2 regions of the Paenarthrobacter sp. YAF11_1 genome follow, and region 2 is predicted to be linked to the other one. Evidence: riboswitches for the same ligand, from Rfam matches in the RefSeq annotation. Region 2 holds a riboswitch; the other holds the start of a gene.
The links. Region 2 has a riboswitch for S-adenosylmethionine ahead of AB4Y77_RS07995 (DUF1737 domain-containing protein). Riboswitches for the same ligand answer to the same signal wherever they lie in the genome.
Positions count from the first base shown of each region.

Region 1: another riboswitch for S-adenosylmethionine. It lies ahead of metX (homoserine O-acetyltransferase MetX); the one in region 2 lies ahead of AB4Y77_RS07995 (DUF1737 domain-containing protein).

Region 1 covers NZ_JBFRDF010000003.1:413,266-420,848, reverse strand. The annotation lists gene AB4Y77_RS07315 (SGNH/GDSL hydrolase family protein) at 1-814, shown strand, start outside; gene AB4Y77_RS07310 (winged helix DNA-binding domain-containing protein) at 861-2,021, shown strand; gene AB4Y77_RS07305 (hypothetical protein) at 2,097-2,594, shown strand; gene metX (homoserine O-acetyltransferase MetX) at 2,617-3,738, opposite strand; SAM riboswitch class IV at 3,754-3,870, opposite strand; gene AB4Y77_RS07295 (bifunctional o-acetylhomoserine/o-acetylserine sulfhydrylase) at 4,055-5,395, opposite strand; gene AB4Y77_RS07290 (VOC family protein) at 5,597-6,235, shown strand; gene AB4Y77_RS07285 (CPBP family intramembrane glutamic endopeptidase) at 6,375-7,148, opposite strand; gene AB4Y77_RS07280 (histidine phosphatase family protein) at 7,211-7,583, shown strand, end outside.
Region 2 covers NZ_JBFRDF010000004.1:97,776-105,358, forward strand. The annotation lists gene AB4Y77_RS07980 (hypothetical protein) at 1-579, opposite strand, end outside; gene AB4Y77_RS07985 (O-succinylhomoserine sulfhydrylase) at 590-1,798, opposite strand; gene AB4Y77_RS07990 (rhodanese-like domain-containing protein) at 1,799-2,209, opposite strand; gene AB4Y77_RS07995 (DUF1737 domain-containing protein) at 2,206-2,472, opposite strand; SAM riboswitch class IV at 2,486-2,597, opposite strand; gene AB4Y77_RS08000 (SulP family inorganic anion transporter) at 2,681-4,387, opposite strand; gene AB4Y77_RS08005 (NtaA/DmoA family FMN-dependent monooxygenase) at 4,542-5,870, shown strand; gene AB4Y77_RS08010 (aromatic amino acid ammonia-lyase) at 5,870-7,492, shown strand; gene AB4Y77_RS08015 (PLP-dependent cysteine synthase family protein) at 7,486-7,583, shown strand, end outside.

The DNA of each region.
Region 1 (7,583 bases), on a different contig from region 2:
GAAACCCGGCGATCCTGTGCAAAGACACCCGTGGACCCGTTATGTGGCACTGGGTGATTCCTTCACTGAGGGCATCGGCGACCCCGAGCCCCAGAACCCCGGCGGTCACCGTGGTTGGGCAGATCGGGTGGCCGAGGAGTTGGGCCGCGGCCAGTCTGACTTTGCCTATGCCAACCTTGCCATCCGTGGCAGGTTGTTGCAGCAGATCATCGATGAACAAGTAGGCCAGTGCTTGGAACTGCAGCCTGACCTCGTGTCCATCTCGGCCGGCGGCAACGACCTCATCCGGCCCGGCGGCGACCCCGATCTGCTGGCCGAGAAACTCGATACCGCAGTGGGAGAGCTGAGCTCGGGTGGAGCCACAGTGGTGCTGTTCAACGGCCCGGACACCGCCACGTCGGTGCTGGGACGCATCCGTGGGAAAGTGGCCATCTACAACGAGAACCTCAGGACTGTGGCTGCCCGCCATGACGCCGTGATAGCGGACATGTGGTCATTGCGGCAGCTGGCAGATCACCAAATGTGGGATGTTGACCGCCTGCACTTCTCACCCTTGGGACACCACACCATCGCCATGATGGTCCTGGACTCCCTGAACATCCAGCACACCCTTGAACCCTTGATGCCCAAGCCGCTGCCGCCGCGGACGTGGCGCGAGGCCCGCTCCTCGGACCTTGTCTGGGCACGCGAATACTTTGTCCCGTGGGTCATCCGACGGCTCCGGCACCAGTCATCCGGTGACGGCATCACCCCCAAGCGTCCGACGCCGGGCCCAGTCTTCGGCCCGAGCGGCACCTTGCTTCCGCGGCGCTAGGGCGATGTTCAGGTGATGGTGCCAGCAGGGTTCCTTGGGGGCAGCCGTGACGGATAACGCGTCCCCCTTCGCGGAGAATGTCCGGCGCCTGCGCCTGCGAAGGCAGCAACTGCGGGCCCCTTCCTCCGGGACCGCCGGAGACGTGGTCCGCAACCTGCTGGCAGTCCAGTCCCAGGAATTTCCCTATGCGCGATGGACCCTTGCACAAAGGACATCCGCCTCCACTTCCTCCGAGGTGGAACAGGCCGTTGCCGATGGAACCATACTGCGGACGCACATCCTGCGGCCCACGTGGCATTTTGTGCACCGGGACGACCTCGGCTGGCTGATGGGGCTCTCCGCGGACCGGCTGCACCAGGGAAACAAAGGCATGTACCGCCAAACAGGGGTGGACGAAGAAACATCGGCACTCAGTGGCCGGATCCTGGCTTCAGCCGTAGCCGACGGCGCCCACAAGACGCGCGAAGAACTGGCTGAGGTCCTGGGACAGGCCGGCTTACCCAGCAAAGGCCTGGGATTTATCTACCACCTCATGCACGCCGAGGTCAGTCGCGTCCTGGTGAGCGGCTCCCCCATCCGCTCTGCCGGTGGCGCCCTGAAGCAGACATACGCCCTTTTCGAGGAGCGGGTGCCAGGTTTCGTTCGTACGCCGTTGACCGGGGCGGACCGTGAAGAGGCCCTGGGCACGTTGGCGCTCCGGTACTTCTGCAGCCGCGGACCCGCCACCATCAAAGACTGCGCCGTGTGGTCAGGACTGACCATGAAGGACGTAAAGCTGGGGCTCCAGGTGGCTGAGGAACTGTCGCCGGGCGCTGTGGCTTCGGTCATCATGGACGGCTTGGAGTTTTATCTGGCTTCGGAAGATGTCGGCGAGCTCACCAAAGCCGGTGGCCCTCCGCGTCTTCATGACGCAGGGCTCCCCCGCGTCGACCTCATCCAGTGCTATGACGAATACGTTATGGGCTATTCGCAGTCCCGGCACTACTTGGGCGGGACTGCACCCTACTTCCCCGAGGACAACGGGCCCATGCACGTGGTCCTGCTGGATGGCAGGTTGGCCGGATGGTGGCGCCATGGATTCTCCGGTGGAGCCTGCCAACTGGATGTCCGCACGAACCGGCCAACAAGCCCTCCCGAACAGATGGCCCTGGACGTCGAAGTGGAACGCTATGGGCAGTTCCTGGGCATGGAGGCCAAGCTCCTCTGAAGCGCTCACTGCAGGCGCCGGAGTTCACGCCGCACGACCGGGCTAAGCTGGGATAAGACCTAGGAGGCCTGCACTGTGAACAATCTGATCTTCTGGATCATCGTCTGCTCGTGGCTGATTCCGCTCGGGATCCGCATGTACAACCGATCCCGCGCGCGCCGGATCCAGAACGGAACCTTCCGCGGCCCCGGCTATCCCCCGCAGCAGAACCTGCCCGGCCCTGGCTATCCGGCGCAGAATTACCCGCCGCAGAACTACCCTGCGCAGGATTACCGGGGACAGGACCAGCCTGGACAGGGTTACCCGAGTCAGGGTTACCCCGGGCAGAACTACCCCTCGCAGGGCTACCCGGGCTACCCATCCGGGCCCACCGTCATCCGCCCTGTGGATGACGAACCGCAGTCCGGGCCGCCGTCGAACTCTTCATCCCCCACGCCTTTCCCGGCCAACAACGGATCTGAGCCGCAAGGCTACCGCGCCCGCAAGCTGGCAGAACTGGACGCAAAGTTCAGCAACGGGGAGATCGCCATGGAGGATTACATGAAGCAGCGCGGCGACATCATGAACGGCTGACGCCGTTGAACGAACGTGGCGCTTAGGCGAAAAACGCGTCCTGGAGCTGGGCTGAGAGCTGGCCGATTTCCGTCAGGAACCCGTCGTGGCCGATCGGCGCCTCAATGACGTGGACCGGAACATCACCCGGCAGGGCTGCCGCCAATTCCCGGGATTGGGCCGGGAAATACAAGCGGTCGCTGTCCACCGCTGCCACGAAGAACTCCGCAGTGGCGCGTGACAATGCTGCCTCCAGCGATCCACGGCCGCGTGCGACGTCGTGGGACATCAGGGCTTCGGTGATGGCGATATAGCTGTTGGCATCAAATCGTCGGACGAGCTTTGTTCCCTGGTGGTCCAGGTAGCTCTCCACCTGATAGCGGCCACGCTCCCCCAGGACCGCAGCGGCCAGTGGTGTCTCCTGGTGCTGGGCTTCCCGGCCAAAGCGGAAATCCAATTCCAGCGCCGAGCGGTAGGTGATGTGGGCGATGCGCCGGGCCAGGGCGAGTCCGTGTTCGGGGGCCGTGCCACCGTAGTAATCGCCGTTGTTGAAGTTCGGGTCCTGACGAATGGCCAGGGTTTGGGCCTGTGCAAAGGCGATCTGCTCGGCCGTGCTGTAGGCACCCACGGATATCACGGCGCAGCGTTTCACCCGCTCCGGGAAAGTCGCTGCCCATTCCAAGGCGCGGGCGCCGCCCATCGACCCGCCCAACACTGCGTGCCAGGCCTCGATTCCCAGGGCTTCGGCCAGGCGCGCCTCAGCCTCGGTGCTGTCGCGCAGGGTGACCAAGGGGAACCGCGAGCCCCAAGGACGGCCATCCGGCGCCTCCGAGGACGGTCCGGTGCTGCCGTAGCAGCCGCCCACGATGTTGATGGAGATGACAAAGAACCTGTTGGTGTCGATGGTGGCACCGGGGCCTACCAGCTGCTCCCACCATCCCTCTTCGTCCGTGGCTCCCCGGGCAACGTGCGTGCTCCCTGTGAGGGCATGCTGGATGAGCACGGCATTGGAGGCATCGGCGTTCAGCTGCCCCCAGGTCTCATAAGCGAGGACGACGTCGGGAAGGAATCCGCCGGCTTCAAGGTCCAGCGACCCAATGGCGGCGTACTTGACGGTGCCGTCTTCTTCTCCGGATTTTGGAAGGGCTGTAGCAGTAATGGTCATTCCTTTGACACCTTAACCTCGCGCTTGCCCGTCGCCTTGCGTGCGAACAGGCCAGGTCTTCACCCGGGGCACCCCACCGCGGAGGAGGGTTGCCGGCCAGCAAGCCGGGGCTATGTGCTGGCACTCATGACCTAATACGAAGAGTCTAGGAAATACAGGGCGGTTATGGCGAAGAATGTGACATCAGTGTGACGGTTTAGGGCGTTTTCGTTCAGGAAGCAGCACTCCGGAATGCCACCCGGCGAATAATCGTCGGTCCGGGTGGCATCCAGGAACAGTGCCAGGTGCGGTCGGGCCGCTGCTTTCGGGGCTGGGTTCAGGCTCCCTTGGCGGCCCGGAACCCGGCTTCGAGGTCGGCGATGATGTCATCCACGTGCTCAATCCCCACGGACAAACGCACCAGGCCGGGGTTCACGCCGGCCACCAACTGCTGTTCAACCGTCAGCTGGCTGTGCGTAGTGGACGCCGGGTGGATGACCAGCGAGCGGACATCGCCGATGTTGGCAACATGCGAGTGCAGTTCCAGTCCGTCCACGAAGCGCTTGCCCGCTTCAACGCCGCCCTTGATGTTGAAGGCAACAATGGCGCCGGTGCCCTGTGGACCGTACTTCCGGCCACGGTCGTACCACGGGCTGGACGGCAGGCCGGCATAGGCGACCGATTCGACGTCGTCGTGGGCTTCCAGCCACTCGGCCACCTTGGTGGCGTTGGCTACGTGACGTTCGACGCGCAAGCTCAACGTCTCCAGCCCCTGGGCGATCAGGAAAGCATTGAACGGGGACACAGCGGAGCCGAGGTCGCGAAGAAGCTGGACCCGCGCCTTCAGGACGTAGGAAAGATTGGCGCCGAGCGCACCGTCCTTGCCAAGATCGCGGGCGTACACCAGGCCGTTGTAGCTCGGGTCAGGGGTATTGAAACCCGGGAAGCGTTCCGGGTCCTGGCCGAAGTCGAAGTTGCCGGAGTCCACAATCACGCCGGCAATGGCAGACCCATGCCCGCCAAGGTACTTGGTGGCAGAGTGGACCACGATGTCGGCGCCCCACTCGATGGGACGGATGAGGTAGGGAGTGGACAGTGTGTTGTCCACGATAAGTGGCACACCGGCCTCGTGGGCAGTGCGGGCGACGCCCTCGATGTCCAGTACGTCCTGGCGCGGGTTGGAAACTACCTCGCCGAAAAACAGCTTGGTGTTCGGCTGGACGGCGTCCCGCCACTGGTCCAGATTGTCCGGGTCTTCCACGAATGTCACCGAGATGCCGAACTTCTTCAGGGTGTGCGCCAGCAGGTTGTAGGTACCGCCGTACAGGCTGGGGCTCGCCACGATGTGGTCGCCGGCCTCCGCGATGTTGAGGATCGCGAAGGTCTCCGCGGCCTGGCCAGAGCTCAGCAGGAGGGCACCCAAGCCGCCTTCCAGGCTCGCGACCCGCTGCTCCACGGCATCCTGCGTCGGGTTGCCGATCCGGGTGTAGATGGGCGCGAGCTCGGCCAGGGCGAACCGGTTGGCTGCGCTCTCGGCACTGGGGAACACGAAGGACGTGGTCTGGTAGATCGGCAGTGCCCGGGCTCCGGTGGCAGAGTCAGGCTCCTGACCTGCGTGGATCTGGCGGGTTTCGAAAGACCATCCTTGGGACATGGAGTTCTCCTGTTCGTGGCGCATGGATTCTGTGGAAACGTGCTGCATGTGAGCTGGGGCCAGTCTAGGAAGTGTCCGGAGGCTTAGACAGCTTTGTGACGCCGGTGGAATCTTTCGGACTTTCAGCGTCCCTGCATGACGCCACACGGCACCGGTTATACACATCCCACCTTAGTTAGGCTTGACTTAGCTGAGACCCCGATCACAAAGTGCCAAGATGAAGCCATGCGCATGGATCACGTCTCTTACGCCTGTGAACGAGATGGCCTTTTGGCCACTACCGAACGAATTTCCGCGGCACTGGGAGTGGACGCTGTCCGGGGCGGAGTGCACCCGCGCTTCGGCACCCGGAACATGATCATTCCCCTTGCGGATAACAAGTACCTGGAAGTGGTGGAGGTCCTGGACCACCCCGCTTCCGACAAAGCACCCTTTGGCCAAGCAGTTCGTGCCCGCTCTGCCGCCGGTGGTGGCTGGATGGGCTGGTGCGTCGCTGTTGACGACCTGGCACCGTTCGAGGACCGCCTTGGCCGCTCAGCTGTTCCGGGCAACCGCAAGTTCCCTGACGGCCGCGAACTGGTGTGGCAGCAGATCGGTATCCTGGGCTTGATCGCAGATCCCCAGGTCCCGTACCTGCTCAAGTGGGAGGGCGACCCTTCACTCCACCCGTCCAGGATCTATGAAAGCGACGTCAAGATGTCCAGCCTCACCATTGCGGGCTCGGCGGAACGTGTCACCGAATGGCTCGGAGAGCCGGTGGAAAAGCCGCTTGAGGACGTCGCTGTCCAGTGGATGGCACCGCACGGCACTCCGGGAATCATGTCAGTAACTTTCGAAACCGCCTCAGGAGCCGTCACCATCTGACCATCCCGTCCATCCGGGCAAGTCCCGGCACCGGTCACCACTGTCCGGTAAAACTTCGGCCGCCATCAGCGGGTGCCAATGACGTCACCCACCGATGGCGGCCGGATATTTTTAAGCGCCCGTTGCCGTTGACGGCCGGCTACCCCAGTCCCATCGCCTTGCCGAACAGGCTGAAGCCGACGAACGCCACGATGTCCAGCAACGCGTGGGCAATCACCAAGGGCATGACCCGCTTGGTCTTGGTATAGATCCAGGCGAACACCAAACCCATGACCACGTTGCCGATGAACGGCCCAAAGCCCTGGTACAGGTGGTAACTCCCCCGCAGGACGGCGCTGACCAGAATGGCCACAGGCATGCTCCAACCGAACTTGCCGAAACGGTCCATGAGGTACCCCACCACGATCACTTCTTCCACGATCGCGTGCCGCATGGCCGAGAGGATGAGCACCGGCACGGTCCACCAGTAGGCGTCCAGGCCGCTGGGGACAATCGCCGTGGTGATGCCGAGGGCCCGACCGGCTGCATAGAGTCCCAGTGAGGGAATTCCGATCAGGGCGGCAAGTCCCACACCGTGGAGCAGGTCCTTGCCCGGCCGGGCAAAGTTGAAGCCGAGCCGGGCGAACGCCGAGCCGTTGTCGCCTTCGCGGTTTGCCTGGAGATGCGAGGACAGGAAGTAGAACACCAGAGCCACAGGCACCAGGGCGAAGATGATGTCCAGCAGTTGGTAGGTGAGGTCAAAGTACTCGCGGGTGCTTTGGGACCGGTTCAAGGTGGAGGTGGCGTCGGCCAAGGGAGCCCGCGTCATCTTGTCCAGGAGTTGCACCACGGAATAAACGGCCGACTGGCCCAAGGACAGGCCCAGCACAATAAGTACTTCGGCGCGCAGCCGTCGGCGGGAAGCAAGGAACATGTACCTATCTTGCCCGCAGTTCCTGCCACTTTGCCGGGAACCGCGCACCTATGCTTGGTGGGATGGGTGCCCCAGCGAGAATTTTCATGATCCGGCACGGCCAGTCCGCCGCGAACGCCGACACGTCCATCTACAACCGTGTCCCGGACTACCGGATCCCATTGACGGACCTCGGTGTGGAGCAAGCCCGCGTTGCCGGTGAAGACCTTCGCCGCAAGCTCGACGGGCAACAAGTCTGCGTCTACGTTTCACCGTATTTGCGGGCGTACCAGACCTTGGAGGCGTTGAATCTGGGCTCGCTGATAGAACGGGTCATTGAGGAACCCCGGCTTCGTGAGCAGGACTGGGCCAACTTCCAGATTGCCGGGGAAATCGAGGATCAAAAGGAGCTCCGCAACCTCTATGGCCACTTCTTTTACCGGTTCCGCGAGGGTG
Region 2 (7,583 bases):
GAAGCAGAACGGCGGGATGTCCTTTTTCGCTACCAGAATGGCGCCGTAGACAGGTGCGCTGGCCGCAGCTGTGACGCCGATCCAGCGTTTTGTGGGCATGGAAAGAAGACTCCCACCCAAGGCGGCCAACGCCACAACATGCAGCCCGGAATAGGCCAGGAAAGGCGCGCTGGATCCTTGGCGGTAGGCAAAACCCTCAAGGTCAGCAGCCCGGCGGGCGAGGCTGGAGACGAAGAGCGGGGCGCCGGCGAGCAATGCGGCGGCGGCAGCGAAAGCCCACTTCTTCGCATTCCCACGTGGTGCGTTGTGGCCCGGAACGGCGTTCTGGCCCGGAACGGCGTTCTTGCCCGGAACGGCACGGGCAAACGCGGCGAATCCCACCGGCACGGCCACGGTTCCCACGGCGGTAAGGTGCTGGCCCACGATCCAACCGCGCCGTCCGGAGGTCAGCATGCGCAGGCGTTCGGCATCGTCCGGTGTCATGTAGACGCGCGAGACCGGCGAGATTCCCACGAACCACACCGCCGTGCCGGCAACGATGACCGCTCCGGCACGGCGATAGGGATGGTTCCCGCTCATGGCAACAAGGCTAGACCTGTTTGAGGGCCTTCTCCAGATCCAGGACGAGGTCGTCCACGTCTTCCAGTCCCACAGAGAGTCGGACTACTCCGTCGGAAAGCCCGATCGCCGCCCGGCCCTCCGGTCCCATGGCCCGGTGGGTGGTGGTGGCGGGGTGGGTGATGAGCGACTTGGAATCGCCCAGGTTGTTGGAGATGTCAATGACGCGGAGGCCATCGAGCAGGGCGAACGCAGCCTCTTTGGCTGAGCGCCCGGTCGAAGGAGACAGCTCGAACGTCAGCACGGTGCCGCCGGCCTTCATCTGCTTTGCGGCAAGCTCGTACTGCGGGTGGGACTTGAGCAGCGGGTACTTGACCCAGCTGATGGCAGGTTGCTGCTCGAGCCACGCTGCGATCTTCAAAGCGGATGCCGAGCTGTGGTTTACCCGCAGTCCGATGGTCTCCAAACCCTTGGTCAGCACCCAGGCATTGAACGCGGAAAGAGAGGGACCGGTGTGGCGCATGAGCTGCTTGACGGGACCATCGATGAACTCTTTGGTGCCCAGGATCGCACCGCCAAGGACACGACCTTGGCCATCAATGTGCTTGGTGCCGGAGTACACGATCACGTCCGCGCCCAGCTCACCGCAACGCTGCAGCAGGGGAGTGGCGAAGACATTGTCTACCACGACGGTCGCCCCGGCGGCATGCGCCAGTTCGCTGACGGCGGCGATGTCGACGATTTCCTGCATGGGATTGGACGGCGACTCGAAGAACACGGCAGTGGTCGGTTCCGAGAGGGCTTCACGCCATTGATCCAGATCCGGGCCGTCAACGAACACAGTCTCCACGCCCCAGCGGGGCAGGATCTCGTTGAGGATCACGAAGCAGGAGCCGAACAGCGAGCGGGCGGCAACCACACGGTCGCCTGCAGCCAGCAGGGCACCCAGGGCAGTGAAAACCGCGGACATGCCGGACGCCGTGGCAAAGCACGCCTCAGTGCCTTCGAGCAGCCTCAGCCGCTCCTGGAATGTGGCGACGGAGGGGTTGCCGTAGCGGGAGTAAACGAAGCGTTCGTCCTCGCCGGTGAAGGCACGTTCGGCAGCAGCGGCCGATTCGTAGACAAAGCCGGAGTTCAGGAAAACGGGCTCGGATGTTTCCTGGAAATTGGTGCGGTCAAGGCCACCGCGAACGGCCTGGGTGTCAGGGCTCCAGCCGGCGGCGTCGGGATTGAAAGTCACTTACTCGGTCCCCAGATTCGTCGGCAGGCCACGGTTCTTCCAGCCGTTCACGGTGCGCTCACCGTAGCGGTCCGGTTCCCCTTCGAAGCCCTCAAGGACGTTGTAGGCCGTGAAGCCGGCCTGCGTTGCGGCAATGGCGGCGGAGATGGAGCGCTGCCCGGAGCGGCAGATGAAGACGAGCTCCACGGCATCGTCCTCGGGTGCCTGCTGCTGCAGGTCCTCTATGAAGCGGGAGTTCGGGATACCGCCGGCGAGGTTCCACTGGATGAACAGGGGATCGTTCTCAGTGGCTTTGGTGTCCGGGATGCCGATGTGGGCCCACTCGCCCTCGGTGCGCACATCCACCAGGATGGCGCCTTCTTCAAGCTTGGCCCACGCATCCTGCGGGGTCAGGTCACCTGCGTAGCTCATGCGTGGCCCTCGAATGCTTCTTCATCGTCGTAGTTCTCGAGCTGGTCCACTGCGTTGGCGACGGCGGCGTCAGCATTGGCAATCGCCGCAGGCAGCACAATTGCCTGGGCCACGATGACTTCCGTGCCGTTGAAGGTAGCTGCCGGGCTGCCATGGAGCACATAGCCTTCGGCGAGGGAGTTGTGGATACGCTCGCAGAAATCGCGATTATCCGGGCCTGTAATCAGGCGGTAAGAGAGTTTTTCTTCAGTGGGTTCAGGCATTGCTGGTGCTCCTCAGTCACGCTTGCAGTTCGAGTTGTCGATACGCCGAGTAGTCACCTGAGGCACCCCGCCGGAGAGAGGGTTGCCGACCAGCAAGTCAGGGCTTTGCGCTGGTACTCATTACTCAAGAAAAACGTAACATCCACGGGCGTCGGGCTGCACTTGCGGGTGGCTGCACCGTCGTCATGTTGCGTAATCGGCGGCTGCTTCACTGCCGGTCCTTAAGCGCCCGCACTGCCGCGCCGACAGTGGGGTAGAAGTGGTCCGGCGTAAATCGGGCCGCCGTACCAAGGCGGATCAACTTGTCCTTCACAGGTCCTTTGAGCTCGGCAAACACCAGGTCCACTCCTTTTCTGGCCAGCCATTCGTCCAGGGTTACCAGGTCATCCAAGGCGGTGGTGTCGATCCCCGTGATGGGTTCTGCAGCAAGGATGACGTGGGTAATGGGCTCCGCGGACTCGTCCGGGGCCTCGTCGAGTTGCTCCCTGACAAAGCTGGCCAGGACCTGTCCGTTGCCGAAGAACAGGGGTGCATCGAACCGGAGGATCAAGAGCCCGGGAATTCGCTCGCCTTCGGGGTGCCGTTCAAGGTCGTGATACCCGGGGACGCCTTCCTCGGCGCCGAGTTCGGTTCGGTACGGATCCCATGCCCTGCGGACAAAATCCAGGAGCGCCAAGGCGATGGCCACCACGATTCCCTGGAGGACACCCACCGTCAGCACTCCCACGAACGCGGCCAGCATCACCACGGACTCGCTGCGGCTCAGGCGCAGGAGCCGCCGGACGCCCGCTGGATCCGCGAGGGCAATGGCTGCGGCGATGACGACGGCGGCCAAGGTTGCCGATGGCAGGTACTCGGTCACGCCCGGTGCCAGCAGCATGAACGCCAGCACCAACACGGAGCCCACCACCCCTGTCATCTGGGATTTCGCGCCGGCATCCACGGCCACCGGGGTCCTGGAGGTACTGCCGGAGATGGGGAACCCGCCCAGGAGGCCTGTAGCAGCATTGGCTGCACCAAGCGCAGCCATCTCCCTGTTTCCGGAGACCTTCTTCCCTTCCTTGGCTGCCAATGTCTGTGACAACACCCCTGTGTCAGCGAAAGCCATGAGTGCAATGCCTGCGGCGGCAGGGAGCAGCGTCAGGGCGTCGGCCCAGCCGATGCCCCCGAGTGCGGGCATGGGCAGGCCCTGCGGCAGGACCCCGGTGACTTTGACGTCGCCGTTGAGCCCGAAGACCGCCGTCGCAACGCACGAGCCAACCACCGCCAGCAGAACGCCGGGTACCTTCCATTTCAGGAGCCGGGGGATCCAGATGAGAGCCAGCGACCCGACTCCCAACAGCAGCGCGGTGATGTTGACCTCGCCGCCCAGTAACCCGGTGGTGACCTTCGCGAGCTTTTGCCAGATGTCGCCGTCGGCCTCAATCCCCAGAAACGCCGGGAGTTGCGAAAGGGCCACCAACAGCGCGATTCCGTTGAGGTACCCGAGCCGGATGGGTTTGGACAGCAAGCCCGTGATGGCTCCCAGTTTCAGTGCCGAGCCCGCAAGCATGAGCGCCCCGATCAACACGGCCAGCAAGCCGGCCAGCGCCACGGATTTTTCGCTGCTTCCCGCTGCCAGCGGCACAATGGCCGCGGCAATCATGGGAGCAAGGGCAGAATCGGGTCCCAGGACCAGAATGCGGGAAGGTCCCACCACCGCATAAACCAGCAGCGGGACCACTGTCGCGTAGAGCCCGGTGACCGGGGGAAGCCCTGCCGCCTGCGCGTAGGCCATCCCGGCGGGCACCAGCAGAGCAAACAGTGCAGCGCCCGCAATCAGATCGTGCCGCAGCCATTCCCGCTTGTAACCCTTGAGGGCCCAGACGCTGGACAGCCGGTCCTTGGCGGAGGGGCGGGTGGTTGCTGCACTCATACAGCGATCATTCCCGACGCCTGCTGTTTGCGGAACACGACATACGCCTTATGTGGAAAATCCGGGCCGTCTCCAGCCGCGTTCAAATATGACGCCCCGGGAGCATAATTGACCCAGTACGTCCCCCTGTAACTTCGCATGAAATCAGGTCGCGGTGAACGGACAGAGCAGTTCTACACTCAAGCCCATGCTGCACTTTGGATGGTTTGTGGGCCACGGATTCGGTGTCCAGGGGTGGGGGACGCCCGGTTACGGCCTGGGCTACGACTGGAAGAAACCCGCCCTGTACCAGGACGCTGTCCGGGCGTTCGAACAATCCGGGTTGGACCTCTTCATCATCGAGGATTCCCTCACCGTGCCGGACACGTATGGCGGATCTGCGGAGGTGTCCCTGGCTCACGCCTCCTTTGCCCCGAAACACGATCCGCTGGCGCTGGTCCCGTACCTGCTCTCCGCCACCGAGCACCTGGGAATCGTCCCGACCGTCAGTGCCTCGTTCTACCCGCCCTTCACTGCCGCCCGCCTCCTCGCCACGTTGCAGCACTTCTCTGCGGGCCAGCTGGGCTGGAACGTGGTCACGTCCGGCAGTGACCTCGCCGCCCAGAACTACGGGTTGGACCAGCAGATTGAACACGACCTTAGGTATGAAAGAGCGGAGGAATTCGTCGACGTCGTCAGGCGGCTCTGGCGGAGCTGGGAACCGGGCGCTGTCCTTGAGGACGTCTCCGCTGGGGTGTTTGCCGACCACACCAAGGTCCACCCGATCAACCACGACGGCGACTTTTTCAAGGTCCGCGGTCCACTGAATACGGCGCCGCTGCCGGAGGAACCCGTACTGGTCCAGGCTGGCGCGTCTCCCCGGGGCAAGGCGTTCGCGGGTGGTCATGCCGATGTGGCCATTGCGTTGGCCCGTGGTGTTGAAGGCATGAAGTCCTACCGTGACTCGATTCGCGCGGAGGCCGCCAAAGCCGGCAGGAACCCCGACGACGTCAAGGTACTTTTTGTCCTGAAGCCCACCGTGGTTGGTTCTGCTGCCGAGGCCGAGGAATTGCGGGCCCGGCGTCGTGAGCTCACCCAGCGCGACATCGACAGCCAGCTGAACTCCATCTCCTACCTGTCGGTGATCGACTTCAAGCAGTTCGACCTCGACGCACCCCTCCCGGAGCTGAGTACCAACAGCAACCAGGGGACGTTGGAACACTTCACCAAGGCGGCCCCTCCCGGTTCCACGCTGCGCGAGATCCTGCAGGCCCGGAGCGGCGGGGCAGGGGATTCGATCATCGGCACGGTGGGCGAGATCGCAGATTACCTTGAGTCGACCGGCTCCGAGGTGGGCGGCGACGGGTTCCTCTTCTCCGGCTTCGTGGACCCGGTAACCGTGCACGGTGTCCTGGACAAGCTCACCCCTGAACTACGGCGGCGAGGCCTGTTGAGGACGAGTTACGGCAACGGTGGGTTCCGGCAGAATCTCCTGGATTTCTGATGACGTCTTCCAAACCGCGGACTTTAGTGCTGGGAACGGCTCCGGTGCGCGCTGCAGACGTGGCGCTGGCCGCCTCTGATCCGGCGTTCCACGTGAAACTCAACCCAGATGCGTTGTCTTTGATCGGTCGCTCCCGTGACGTACTGGAGCGTACCGCCGCCTCCGGACAGCGGGTTTATGGACTCAATACGTTGCTCGGCTCCGGCCGGGACACCGCTGTGGAGGAGAAGTCGCTCCTGGCCTATCAGGTCCAGGTGGTCAGGTATCACAACAGCGGCGTGGGATCGTATCTGGACCGTCCCGCTGCCCGCGCCGTGATCCTCGCCCGGCTGATCGGCTTCAGCCGCGGCGGTTCCGGCGTGCGGCCCGAAACAGCAAACTTCTATGCCGGGCTCCTCAACCGTGGCGTCCTGCCCGCCATCCCGCGCGAAGGGTCGGTGGGCTCATCGGACCTCACCCAGCTGGCCGCCGTCGCCGCCGTCGCCATCGGTGAGGGCAAAGCCTTCGACGCCGACGGCGCCTTGGTCCCGGGTGCCAAAGCGCTCGCCGATGCCGGCCTTCAACCCCTCGTCCTCGCCCCCGGTGAGGCGCTCGCCTTGGTGAGCGCCAACGCGTATTCCGTCGGCGCCGGGACCCTCGCCTTGCTGCGGTTGCACCATCTGGCCCGGCTGGCCGACGTCGCGCTCTCCCTTTCGCTGGAGACCATCGCAAGGTACGACGGCGGCGGGAACCTCAGCCCGTTTTCGCCGGCTATCCAAGCGGCCAAGGCGGTGAACGGCCAGGGTGATTCGGCGGCAACTGTGCGACACCTGCTGAGCGGTGGCTGGATGGAGGATGTGCGTTCCGAGGTGTCGGTGCAGGATGCGTTGTCCTTCCGGGCCGCACCGCAGACTCACGGGGCGTTTCGATCCCTCGTGACGCAACTTGGTGTTGCCTTGGAAGTGGAACTGAATGGTCGCGGCGACAATCCCCTGGTGGATGTCGAATCCGGGCTCATGGTGTCCGGCGGGAACTTCCAGCCGATGCAACTGGCTCTAGCATTCGAGGGTCTGCGGCTGGCGTTGGCGCACGTGGGGATTTCCAGTGAGCGCCGCATCGCCAAGCTGTATCCGCCGCAACGGGCCATCCGGGCCAAGCACTTGCAAGCAGCATCGAGCCAAGCATCGTCTGCAGGGTCGGGAACCGAGGCCGGACTGGAATCTGCCTCGGCTTCCGGGCTTGCCCAGGAGGAACTGCCCGGGCTGCTGTGGTACTCCGCGGCCGGGCTATTGGCCGAACTCAAGTTCCTGGCCGCCCCGGCCACTCTTGGCGCACCGACCCTGTCCGCCGACGTCGAGGACCACTCAACATTGGCCCCCTTGGCCCTCCAGCAACTCGAAAAGTCGGCGGAGGTGCTGGAAAAGCTGTTGACGATCGAGGCGCTGACGGCGTCCTATCTGCTGCTCGAAGCGGGAGCTGCGCAACCGCTCGGGAAGGGGACCGGCGTCGTCGTGGGTCGACTCGCTGACGTGCTGGCCGACAGGCCATCGGCGCCGGATCTTGTGGAACGGGCGCGGACTGAACTGCGCGGCGCCGTGGATCAGGTTTTCCCGGAATCAGAGGAAGGGGTTGGATCGTGGTGAGTACGGCGATTCGTCAGCATGGAGCCCACGCATCGGCCCGACTGCCGGCCGGGCTGGACGCCTCGGTCCTGGACAAAGTGGGCAACACGCC